2 regions of the Gilliamella sp. CG22 genome follow, and region 2 is predicted to be linked to the other one. Evidence: riboswitches for the same ligand, from Rfam matches in the RefSeq annotation. Region 2 holds a riboswitch; the other holds the start of a gene.
What was found. Region 2 has a riboswitch for preQ1 ahead of queF (preQ(1) synthase). Riboswitches for the same ligand answer to the same signal wherever they lie in the genome.
Positions count from the first base shown of each region.

Region 1: it holds a riboswitch for preQ1, as region 2 does, so the genes downstream of both, queD (6-carboxytetrahydropterin synthase QueD) here and queF (preQ(1) synthase) in region 2, are expected to answer to the same signal.

Region 1 is NZ_JBIDFK010000005.1:43,993-50,355, forward strand. It holds partial or broken gene bamD (outer membrane protein assembly factor BamD) at 1-59, opposite strand, end outside; gene rluD (23S rRNA pseudouridine(1911/1915/1917) synthase RluD) at 149-1,123, shown strand; gene pgeF (peptidoglycan editing factor PgeF) at 1,134-1,901, shown strand; gene ACGH46_RS06050 (7-carboxy-7-deazaguanine synthase QueE) at 2,256-2,870, opposite strand; gene queD (6-carboxytetrahydropterin synthase QueD) at 2,873-3,295, opposite strand; PreQ1 riboswitch class I at 3,299-3,344, opposite strand; gene clpB (ATP-dependent chaperone ClpB) at 3,628-6,198, shown strand.
Region 2 is NZ_JBIDFK010000002.1:329,399-335,761, reverse strand. It holds gene ACGH46_RS03225 (MG2 domain-containing protein) at 1-1,192, opposite strand, end outside; gene ACGH46_RS03220 (7-cyano-7-deazaguanine/7-aminomethyl-7-deazaguanine transporter) at 1,462-2,145, opposite strand; gene queC (7-cyano-7-deazaguanine synthase QueC) at 2,343-3,002, opposite strand; gene queF (preQ(1) synthase) at 3,030-3,503, opposite strand; PreQ1 riboswitch class I at 3,506-3,550, opposite strand; gene ACGH46_RS03205 (DUF1090 domain-containing protein) at 3,792-4,229, opposite strand; gene coaA (type I pantothenate kinase) at 4,247-5,185, opposite strand; gene yihI (Der GTPase-activating protein YihI) at 5,353-5,841, shown strand; gene hemN (oxygen-independent coproporphyrinogen III oxidase) at 6,122-6,363, shown strand, end outside.

The DNA.
Region 1 (6,363 bases), on a different contig from region 2:
CAACCAATAAGCACACCACTTAATGCGATAGCCAATAACGAGTGTAAGCGTAATTTCATTCAGTTTCCAATCCAAAAAATAAACAATAACCGTTATGATTAGTATATAATACTCTAAAACATATCAGCTTAAAATAGATAAATTACATATGCAAGAATTAAAATTATCAAATCAAATTGAGTCAACTCAACTTGGGATGCGTTTAGACCAAGCATTATCAGAACTTTTCCCCGATTATTCTCGCTCAAGAATTAAAGACTGGATTATCAATAATAAAGTATTAGTAAACGATGTGATAGTTAATAAACCCAAAGAGAAAGTATTGGGTGGTGAAAAAATTATTATTCATGCTGAGATTGAAGAAGAGACTTATCATCAACCAGAAAATATTAAATTAGATATTGTTTATGAAGATGATGATATTTTAGTGATAAATAAACCACGAGATTTAGTTGTTCACCCAGGTGCAGGTAATCCAAATGGCACAGTATTAAATGCGTTATTACATTACTGCCCTGAAATTGCTCGCGTTCCACGTGCAGGTATTGTTCATCGGTTGGATAAAGACACGACAGGTTTGATGGTCGTTGCTAAAACTATTGTTGCCCAAACGCATTTAGTCGAATCGCTACAATTAAGAGAAATAACCCGTGAGTATGAGGCGGTAGCTATGGGTATTATTACGGCGGGAGGAACGATAGATCAGCCGATTACCCGACACCCTACCAAACGAACTCATATGGCTGTGTTTCCGACAGGAAAACCTGCTGTAACACATTATCGTGTTTTAGAAAAATATCGATTGCATACAAGATTGCGTTTACGATTAGAAACTGGACGAACACACCAAATTCGAGTACATTTAGCACATATTGCTCATCCTTTGGTCGGTGATCCTCTTTATGGCGGACGTCCAAGACCACCAAAAGGGGCCAGCGAAACACTTATTAACACATTACGAGAATTTGATAGGCAAGCATTACATGCAACCATGTTAAGGTTATATCATCCAATAACGGGTGAGCAAATGGAATGGCATGCGCCTATACCAGAAGATATGCAAAGACTAGTTGAAGCATTACAAGAAGATACAGAATTATATAAACATGAGCTGGATTGGTGAAAGAAAAATGATTAAATCGATTTATCCTTACTGGTTTGCGCCGAAAAATGTTCGAGCGTTGACCACAACACGAATGGGCGGTGTCAGTATGCCGCCATTTGAAAGTTTAAATATGGGAGGGCGTACCGGTGATAATATAAATGATGTTGCAGAAAACCGAAAACGCTTAATTACCGCTGAACAGATACCCAGCGAACCTTATTGGCTTAATCAAACTCATAGTACTGTCGCCCTTGATATTTCACAAATAAAATTACAACCCCCCACTGGAATCGTTAATAATAAACAAATATTTGAAGCTGATGCGGCTTATACTCATCAAGCAAAGCAAGTGTGTGTTGTGTTAACTGCCGATTGCATGCCTTTATTATTTTGCTCTTCGAAAGGCGATGAGGTCGCGGCAGCGCATGCGGGTTGGCGAGGATTGTGCAATGGAATTTTAGAAGAAACCGTTAAAAAATTCTCCTGTAAACCATCCGAAATTATGGTTTGGATGGGACCGGCCATAAGTGCCAAAAAATATGAAGTAGGGGAAGAAATAAAAAAACAATTTGAGGTCATCGATCCAGAAGCAAAAAGTGCATTTAAATTAATCAATATACCAGAGCAAAAATATTTGGCCGATCTCTACTTAATTGCCAAACAACGTTTGAATTCAATAGGTGTAAATAAAATATTTGGTGGTGATTATTGTACTTATACAGAACAAGATAAATTCTTTTCTTATCGACGAGAAAACCGAACAGGAAGAATGGCATCAATGATTTGGTTTGAGTGATATTTAAAAAAATGGTGCAAACATTCTCAGATTAGCTGGCAAATAAAGAAACCAATCATGACGTTCCTCAGTTATTCTATTTTGGTGACTTAAAAATATAAAACTTCTCTTCTGCCAGCTAAATAATCATTCTTACGTGTTTAACTTAGTGAAGTTAAGTTAATTTTCATTAAAAATTTATCTTTCATGTTTTGAGCAAGTTAATCTTGGCTAATAGTATGCAAAGTTCAAACATGTTATTCTTATTTTCGTAACAAAAACTTTATTAAATTATTAAGTTATATAATCATTACAATCGTTCAGGGCAAAATTATGAGCCGTTAACGGTAAACAGATGTGCTTTTTCGTGATTAATTATTCAATATTAGCAAATTTATGCGTTTGAATATTCAGTAACCATTTATTTTCAATACGATTTTGATTAATTTGTCCAAGTAATATGATTGTGTCATGCATGTTAAACTCGCCATTTCTTTCACAAGGCGATAAGTAATAGCGTTTAGCTTGAATATTTTGTTCAATATATTGGCAAAACGAAATGAAGTCAGGATGATTTTCAGCAACGATTCTCACTTCATTAGCAATTGACTGAACTATTTTTTGATAACGTGATTGATAGCAAAACTTAGGACTGAGAGCGATATAGTCAATTAAAGCGTCGACTTTGCCTAAACCATTACTTTCAATAGCAATAAAATAACCCGCTTGTTTAAGGGGGAAGAGTAATTTAGATAGATCTTTAACTAAGGTTGGCTCGCCACCCGTAATAATGATATTTTTGCTTTTATACTGTTTCACTTTGTCGAGAAGTTGATCTAATGTGAAACGGGTATATTGGCGAAAATTGGTATCACACCAACAACAATTTAGATTACAACCTGCCAAGCGAATAAAAATGGCGGGCATACCGGTATTATAACCTTCGCCTTGCAGTGATTCGAAGATTTCAACAATACGAAACTCAAGCATAGTTAACCCCGTTGATACTCGCAGTATGAGCTTGGGGTTTCCCACAGTTTAATCTTGGATATGGGTAAATAGTTCGATAAACAATCAAAAATGTATTGACTCATTCCTTCAGCGGTTGTGCGACACGGAAAAGCAAATGTTTTTCGATCCATTTCTTGCAATAAGGTAGCAATACGGCATTCATTAACATTATTTTGGTGGTAAAGATAAGCATGATCGAGTGGATCAATAATATGTTTTTTTACAATGGATTTGAGATCAGCGTAATCCATTACCATATCTTCGCTGGAACCCTTATTAATGAGTTCACCACTAATTTCGACGACTAATCGGTAAGTATGACCATGCAGGTTATGACATTTTTTGTTATGCCCGTCTAACATGTGACAAGCATCAAATTGGAACTCTTTGGCAATTTTTAACATTTTACATTCCTAGTTTTTTTTCGTGGGATGGATCACGAACCACGGTTAGTTAACCTAACAGAAGAAAGCGGTTAATATAATAGATATCAAGTTATTTGTCACCTTTCAATGATTATCTGAAACTAGATATTCTATTTAGGATGCGATTGTAAATATATTTAAATTTATCATTTTTAGGTCTAAAATGTTTCACGTTAGTCAGTTTTTATTATCTGTAAAAAAATTCTTGACAAGCTCTTGAAATTTTTCCTTCCACACTCATTTAGTCATTATGCAAATGGAATAAGTGTTTAATCATTTATGCCAAATTTATTGCTAAGGAGATAGATAATATGAGGTTAGATAAACTCACAAACAAATTTCAACAAGCTTTAGCTGATGCGCAGTCTTTAGCATTAGGTAAAGATAATCAGTATATAGAGCCTATCCATGTACTTTCAGCAATGCTTAATCAAGAAGGCAGTAGTGTTAATCCATTATTGGCAGCTGCTGGGGCAAATAATGCCATTTTACAACAAGAATTAAATCAATCCATTGACCGATTACCTCAAGTGCAGGGTGTCGGTGGCGAAGTTATCCCTTCTCAAGATTTAATTAAAGTTTTAAATTTATGCGATAAATTATCTCAAAAAAATGGAGATAGTTATATCTCTTCAGAGCTATTTATATTAGCTGCATTAGACGAAAAAGGGAGCCTTGGCGATATCCTAAAAAAATCGGGTGTCACTAAAGATAAATTTCTTCAAGCAGTCAATCAATTAAGAGGAAGCGACAACGTGAATGATCCAAATGCAGAAGATCAACGTGGTGCGTTGAAAAAATACACTATTGATTTAACACAGCGTGCAGAACAAGGTAAACTCGATCCAGTTATTGGGCGTGATGAAGAGATTCGCCGTACGATACAAGTGTTACAACGTCGTACCAAAAATAACCCTGTGTTAATTGGTGAACCGGGTGTGGGTAAAACTGCGATTGTTGAAGGATTAGCACAACGTATTGTGAATCGTGAAGTCCCCGAAGGATTACGTAATAAACGTGTCTTATCCTTGGATATGGGAGCCTTAATTGCTGGTGCTAAATATCGCGGTGAGTTCGAAGAGCGTTTGAAAGCTGTCCTTAAAGATATCGCTAAAGAAGAAGGTCGTATTATTCTGTTTATCGACGAAATTCACACTATGGTCGGTGCAGGTAAAGGCGATGGTGCTATGGATGCCGGAAACATGTTAAAACCAGCATTAGCTCGTGGTGAATTACACTGCGTTGGGGCAACAACACTTGACGAATATCGTCAATATATTGAAAAAGATCCTGCATTGGAACGTCGTTTTCAAAAAGTTTATGTGGCTGAACCGACTGTTGAAGACACCATTGCCATTTTGCGTGGTTTGAAAGAGCGTTATGAATTGCATCATCATGTTCAAATTACCGATCCAGCCATTGTGGCTGCGGCAACCTTATCGCATCGTTATATTTCAGATCGTATGTTGCCAGATAAAGCTATTGACTTGATTGACGAAGCTGCATCGAGTATTCGTATGCAAATGGATTCTAAGCCAGAATCATTAGATCGTCTTGAAAGACGTATCATTCAACTTAAACTTGAGCAACAAGCGCTTAAAAAAGAGTCGGATGATGCCAGTAAAAAACGACTTGAGATGTTAAATAATGAACTTGCTGAAAAAGAAAAGGATTATGCGTCACTTGAAGAAGAGTGGAAATCAGAGAAAGCTGCACTTTCGGGTACTCAGAATATCAAAGCAGAGTTGGAAAAAGCTCGCACTGAGATAGAACAAGCTCGTCGAGCAGGGGATTTAAACAAGATGTCGGAATTGCAATATGGCAAAATTCCGGAACTTGAAAAGAAACTCGCAACAGCTACGCAATTAGAAGGTAAAACCATGAAATTATTGCGTAACAAAGTGACCGATAACGAGATTGCCGAAGTATTATCGAAAGCGACGGGTATTCCTGTTTCGAGAATGCTTGAAAGTGAAAAAGATAAATTATTACACATGGAAGACGCTTTACATAAACGTGTTATTGGGCAAGATGAAGCTGTTGTCGCTGTAGCAAATGCTATTCGTCGTAGCCGTGCTGGTCTTTCTGATCCGAATAAACCGATTGGGTCTTTCTTATTCTTAGGTCCAACAGGTGTGGGTAAAACCGAACTTTGTAAAGCATTGGCAAACTTTATGTTTGATAGTGAAGATGCCATGGTACGGATTGATATGTCTGAATTCATGGAAAAACATTCCGTTGCTCGCTTAATTGGTGCGCCTCCTGGTTATGTTGGTTATGAAGAGGGCGGATATTTAACCGAAGCCGTACGGCGTCGACCTTATTCAGTGATTTTACTGGATGAAGTGGAAAAAGCGCATCCGGATGTCTTTAATATTTTATTACAAGTCTTAGATGATGGTCGCTTAACTGACGGACAAGGTCGTACAGTGGATTTCCGCAATACGGTTATCATCATGACATCTAACTTGGGTTCTGATTTAATTCAAGGACAAGTTGAGCTTAGTTATGACGAAATGAAAGCATTAGTTATGACTGTGGTAACTAAACATTTTAGACCTGAATTTATCAACCGTATTGATGAAACGGTGGTCTTCCATCCACTGGGTCAAGAAAACATCAAAGCGATTGCTAGAATTCAATTGGCACATGTTGAAAAACGCTTAGATGAACGAGGTTATGAAATGGATATTTCTGATGCAGCGTTAGAACATCTTGCTAAAGTTGGTTTCGATCCAATTTATGGTGCAAGACCGTTAAAACGCGCTATTCAACAAGAAATTGAAAACCCATTAGCACAACAAATATTGTCCGGTAAATTAGTACCAGGTAAAACCATTCATTTGGATTTAGTGGGTGATAATATCGAAGCTAAACAGTAATCAACAAATAAACCGACCTTAATGGTCGGTTTTTTTTATTGTACGATCCGTCACTTTAACAGTGTATATTGCGGTAAATAAGTCATCGACAATTTTAGATCTATCAATAATCAATCGATCCATTCTCGTTTTAACTCATTTGCACTAATAATAACTTTAACATAT
Region 2 (6,363 bases):
ATAGATTAAAGTCCGTTAAATTTAGGGCATTACGATTAATGGTGACAAATGAAGTCTGGCTTCCATCATCGGCTGTTAATAAAGAATAATTAGATCCTTCTGGTAATGTGATCTCAGCAAAACCTTCATTATTCGTTTGGAATGAAAGGGTATTACAATTATTATTGTTGTCATTTGAGGAATTAACACAAAGTAGCGATAAATTTATGTTTGGTAACGGTTTGCCATTATCTAATCCATGAGTCATCACCAATAATTTACCATTGTTGTAAGCATGAATAGCTATCCCAATATTACTGATTGAAAATAATGTGGCAGGCAATTCATCATTATAAGATCCAGCTTTATCCATTATTGCAAGATAAATGCCTTCTTTATTTATTTCTGAAAACTTAGATAAATCCAGTAATAATGTTTCTTGAGTATTTGGTTTAGGATTCAGATCAAACCTTGAAGAAAAAGATAAATCCATATATTCTTCAAAATTTTGTGAACGCCAAGTATAATAACGGTTTATAAATCCGTAATTCGTAATAAATTTAGCTAACTTTTCTGGTTTGATTCGATAAAAATTTATATCGACTTTATCAATATTCAGTGTCGTAACCGGTAAACCATTCATGGATTTGCTGGGTAATAATACTCCACTACTTGAAAAAGCGATAAAAGGCTCACGATTTTGGGTATTAATTTCAATTTGATATACTGAGGATAAACTCTTATCATTGATAGCAGATAGCATTTTATCAATGGTCAAAGTTAACTTACGATTCGGTTCAAGGAATCGATGCCTTAATTCCAAACCGTTATTTGAAAGCTCCCATGCGCCATCAACCGTTCCTTTTTCCTTATCGACAAGTCTTAGAAGATTGGAAAAATTGAGTTTAGGGTTAACCGGAACAGAAAACGTAACAACTAAAGTACTCGAACCATCAAGTATCATTTCTGAGGTATCAAGGACAGTAAAAGGGTTATTTTTATATTTTTCTTTTAACTCAGGAGTAACAGTAAATATACTTTGAGTTTGATTATTTTGATTCGAATTAATCTTTGAAGTATTGTCATTGACAGATTGAGCTGTTGTCTGACTATCTTTGTTTTCATTAGCTATCGATGAAGATTTATTATTATTATCACAACCGATTAAAACCAAAATTAAGCTCAACACGCTTAACCCTTTAATAAAGCTCATTATTTTTCACCTATTTTCTATTCCAAATATTACATTATCAACATTTTTCGATTATCTATATTATGCACTGCCTAAAAACGTTTGGCAAAAGTTGTTTTTAAAGACAAAGCCACTCCTTCGACTATGTCTGATAAAAAAATTATCTTTTATTAAAACATATTGTTAATAGAAATCATTGCCATTAGATGAAGAGACAAAACTCATTTATTCATGAAAATAAATGAGTTTTGTAAATAGTGGAAGGCGCTTCGTTACAAAAGCGAACAAAATTATGAATTGGCGCTAGCTAACGTCATTAATCTTTTCATTAAAAAATTTAAAATAACACCATAAAGGGGTAAGAAGAATAATCCACAAATTAAAATTTTAAAGCTATAGTCAATCGAGGCTATTTCGATCCAATGATTCGCCATAAATTCGTCGTTACTTTGATAAAAGGCAATAGCAAAAAAGACAATAGTATCAATACCATTACCTAATACCGCTGACGCCGAAGGCGCAACCCACCACGCTTTATTTTTTCGTAAATAATTAAACACGGTAATATCCATCAGTTGCCCAACCAAATAAGCAGCAAAACTGGCTAATGCAATACGAAAGACAAAACTGTTAAAATCACACAACGCTGAAAATCCCATCCAATGCCCTTCGAAAAATACAACCGAAATAGAATAAGAAAACAGTAAGGCCGGTATCATGACAACAAAGATAATTTTTCTGGCAAGGCTGGCACCAAATACCCGAATGGTTAAATCGGTGGTTAAAAAGATAAATGGAAAGGTAAATGCTCCCCATGTGGTATGAAAACCGAAGATATCAAACGGGATTTGTACCAAATAATTGCTTGATGCAATAACTAAGATATGAAAAAAAGAGAGCCAACAAAGTGCTTTACGCTGCTGAGCTGGAGTAAATTTTTTCTGTAATGAGTCTGAGTGAATATTCAAATACATATTCGTTTCCTTTTTTGAATGGGGTGAGAGAACCCATGATGTTTAACATAAAAATAATGTAATTAAGGTTAAAAATGTCGGATTACCTGAATTTAATTACATCGATATTTAATATTGTTAACTTGTTATACAAAAATACTTTTTATACAAAATAATCGTTGATGATTTGCCTGCGTCCATTTAACCGCCAGACACGACTATTTTGTGACATCGGTTAAATATTGATTTAACCCTTTTTCACGTAGCTCACAACTTGGGCACTGACCACATCCGCCGTCAACCCCGTAATAACAAGTGTGAGTGTGTTGTCGAATATAATCAAGATAACCGAGTTTATCAGCCATTTCCCATGTTTGCGCTTTAGTCAGATACATTAAAGGGGTGATGATGTTAAACGTGTAATCCAAGGCTAAATTCATCGATACATTCATGGATTTAATAAAGATATCTCGACAATCCGGATAACCACTAAAATCAGTTTCACATACGCCAATAATAATATCTTGAATAGCGTGTTGTTTGGCATAACACCCCGCTAACAATAAAAATAGCATATTACGCCCGTCAACAAAGGTATTCGGATAATTCCCTTCTTGAGCGGCTTTGATTTCTTGTGAGTCATCAATCAAGGCATTATTGGTCGTTTGTTTGATCACTGAAGTATCAATGAGGGTTTGCTTTACACCAAGGTCGTCAGCAATCCATTTGGCTTTTTCAAGCTCAATGGCATGTCGTTGACCGTATTGAAAGCTGATTGTTTCAACGTTTTCACGTCCATAATCAGCAATGGCTTGCAGCAGGCAAGTGGTCGAATCTTGCCCACCCGAAAATATCACAAGTGCTTTACGATGTTGCATTAAAAAATTCCTGTTAGGCTGATGAGATTAGCGATTATCGACTTTTTCAGGATAAAGATCGTGATTAGCTAAACGATTAAGCGCAATTTGTTCCCAGTGAGTACCGGTTTTACCGTAATTAGCATAAGGATCAATAGAAATACCACCTCGAGGCGTAAACTTACCCCAGACTTCGATGTATTTGGGATCCATTAATTTAATCAGATCTTTCATGATGATATTAATGCAATCTTCATGATAATCACCATGATTACGGAAGCTGAACATATAAAGCTTAAGTGATTTACTTTCGACCATTTTGATATTCGGTACATACGAAATGTAGATCGTTGCAAAATCAGGTTGACCGGTGATAGGACAAAGACTGGTAAATTCCGGACAATTGAATTTTACAAAATAGTCATTATCAGGATGTTTATTATCAAAGGTTTCCAGAATTTCTGGACAATAAGTTGTAGGATAGCGAACAGACTGATCGCCTAGTAGTGTAACGTTACTCATAATTTTCCTTAGTTTTTTTGCGTGGGAGGTTTACGAACCACGTGATAAGGCGCACACCTTACCTTTTTTTGTGATAAAAGTCTAGCCTATTGCTTAATCACTTAGCATAACGGCGTTAAACGCTAAGTTAACTTAATTTGCTTGAAAATAGGGTCATTTTGGTTAGACAATAGCAATGCGTGTTGAATAAGAAAGTTGTCATCATCAACGGGATAACTCACAACGTTATCACTATTTTGATGATGACAAATTTGGAGGATAATCTTAATAAAAGCTAAAAATTAAGATTTATTTCGATTTCACTGCTTTGTAGAAGTTGTCCAATTTATCTTTAGCTTCCGCAAGTTCTTTTTCAGCATCATTTAATTTTGCGGTTTTTTCGGCAATTTTTTGGTTATCACCTTTGAGTTTTGCCTCTGCTAAATCTTTTTGCCTTTCTGCCACTTTTTCAGTCTTATCAGTAATATTCTTTTTGTATTCGGCTTCTAAATTATCATCTTTACAATGCATTTTGACATTTAACAATGCTTTTTCTAATCCTTGAACACGTTCAACATTATCTGTTTTTTGAGCTTCAGTAATTTGTGCTTCAATTGCCTCTTTTTTGCCGGCACAGGTTTGCCCTTCATGATCATCAACGTTTGCGGCACAAACACCTAATGTAAGGGTTGTTAAAAAAGAAAGCAGTGTTAATTTACTTACAGACGACTTAATTGTTGATTTCATAATAATTCCTCTTAAGTTTATTTTCTTAATTGAACACAATCGACTTTATGGTTTTTGCCTTTCGTTAATATTAAACTTGCTCGCTCTCTTGTCGGTAAAATGTTTTCGATCAAATTTAATTCATTGATTTCTCGCCAAAGACGATTAGCGATATTTATCGCTTCTTGCTCTGGAAGCTGTGAATAGTGATTAAAATATGAGTTAGGATCACTAAAGGCGCCAGCTCGAAATTTTAAAAAACGATTCACATACCAATCATGTAGAAGCGACAAATCTGCATCAACATAGATCGAAAAATCAACATAATCTGAAACAAAGACTCGGTTGGTATTTTGTGTAAAATTTAAGGTTCCTTGTAATACGTTTAATCCTTCTAAAATGAGAATATCAGGACTATCTATAACGATTTCTTCATTATCAACAATATCATAAACCAGATGTGAATAGACGGGTGCTTTAACTTGAGATTGACCTGATTTTACATCAGCAACAAAATTGATCAACCTTTTAATATCATAAGATTGTGGAAAGCCTTTTTTGTTCATCATGCCACGCTCTTCAAGATATTTATTAGGATATAAAAAACCATCCGTGGTGACTAATGCAACTTTTCGATGTTCAGGCCAACGACTTAATAGTGCTTGTAAAACACGTGCAGTCGTACTTTTACCTACTGCTACACTCCCTGCTATACCGATAACGTAAGGGATTTTTTGGGTTTTACCTAAAAATTTAGCAAGAACAGCCTGACGGCTAAAACTATTATTAATATAATAGTTGAGCAATCGGGATAAGGGTAAGTAAATTTCGCTGACTTCATCTATGGACAAATCTTCATTAATCCCTTGCAATGAGGTCAGTTCTTCAGGGGTTAATGTCATGGGTTCAGCATTACGCAAACTAGCCCATTCTTGGCGGCTAAATTGCATATAGGGACTAAGATGATTTTTCATCATGTCGTGTTCTCAAATTCCATCTATTTAAATTGATTGGGTTAAGATTATACATAAATCTTAACTTTTACAATCATAAATTAGCATTAATGCATGATCGTAGCTATATTGAAGACTTACTGATAAAATAGCCTAAATAAATATTTGTCCTAATATTAAACAGAGATTATATGTTAAAAACCAAATCGAAACAAAAACCGAAAAAAACCCGTCAAGAGATTAATGAAGAATCTTGGGCACTCAAGCGAAAACGCAAACATAAAGGCTTACCAAGTGGTTCTCGTTTCAATAATGAAACCAAAAAAAATAAACCAACTGCTAAAACCGTTAAAGATCCGCGCATTGGTAGTAAAAAACCGATTTCGTTAATTGTTGATGAATCAGTGAAATCGACCAATAAAATCAAACAACCGAAAACGCAAAAATTAGTTTTATCACCCGAGCAAGAATTGGAACAACTGGAAAACGATCCTAAATTAGAGCAATTACTTGATTTAGTCGAAAGTGGAAGCCAATTAACAAAAGAGCAACAAACATATCTCGATACTAAATTAAATCGTATCGATGAATTGATGCAGCAACTCGGTTATAGTGTTGATGATTTTGAAGATGAAGAAGAGAAACAAGAAGATATTGTAAGTTTATTGAAACGTAATTGACGTCATATCTGAACAAATTTACATTAATTTATTGTGATATATAATGCAATGAATTTGTGATAGTTTGGCTGTTAAAATATCAACATCAATCTGTTCCGTCGACTGAATGTACAATCAAATATTCAATAATGAGAGCCAATCATTATGCCTATGTTAATCATGCTTAGTTTATATATTGGACTATTTATTTGTACTTTACTCTATCTTCGAAAAACGAATCGGATTAAATTTCGTGTTAAGGCAAAACAGAAAACGATTTTAAAAGGTCATGGAAAAAGTCATGTCAAAGACAAAATTAGACGAAAATAATAGCTTAGCAGAAGCACAATTGTGGGATCAAAGTTTAATTGAAAAATACAATTATTCAGGCCCACGCTATACTTCTTATCCTACTGCGTTAGAGTTTAATGAAAATTTTAGCCAACAAGACTTTATCTTGTCCGCCACCCGCTTTGCGGATAGACCTTTATCGCTTTATGTTCATATCCCATTTTGCCATAAACTTTGTTATTTTTGTGGGTG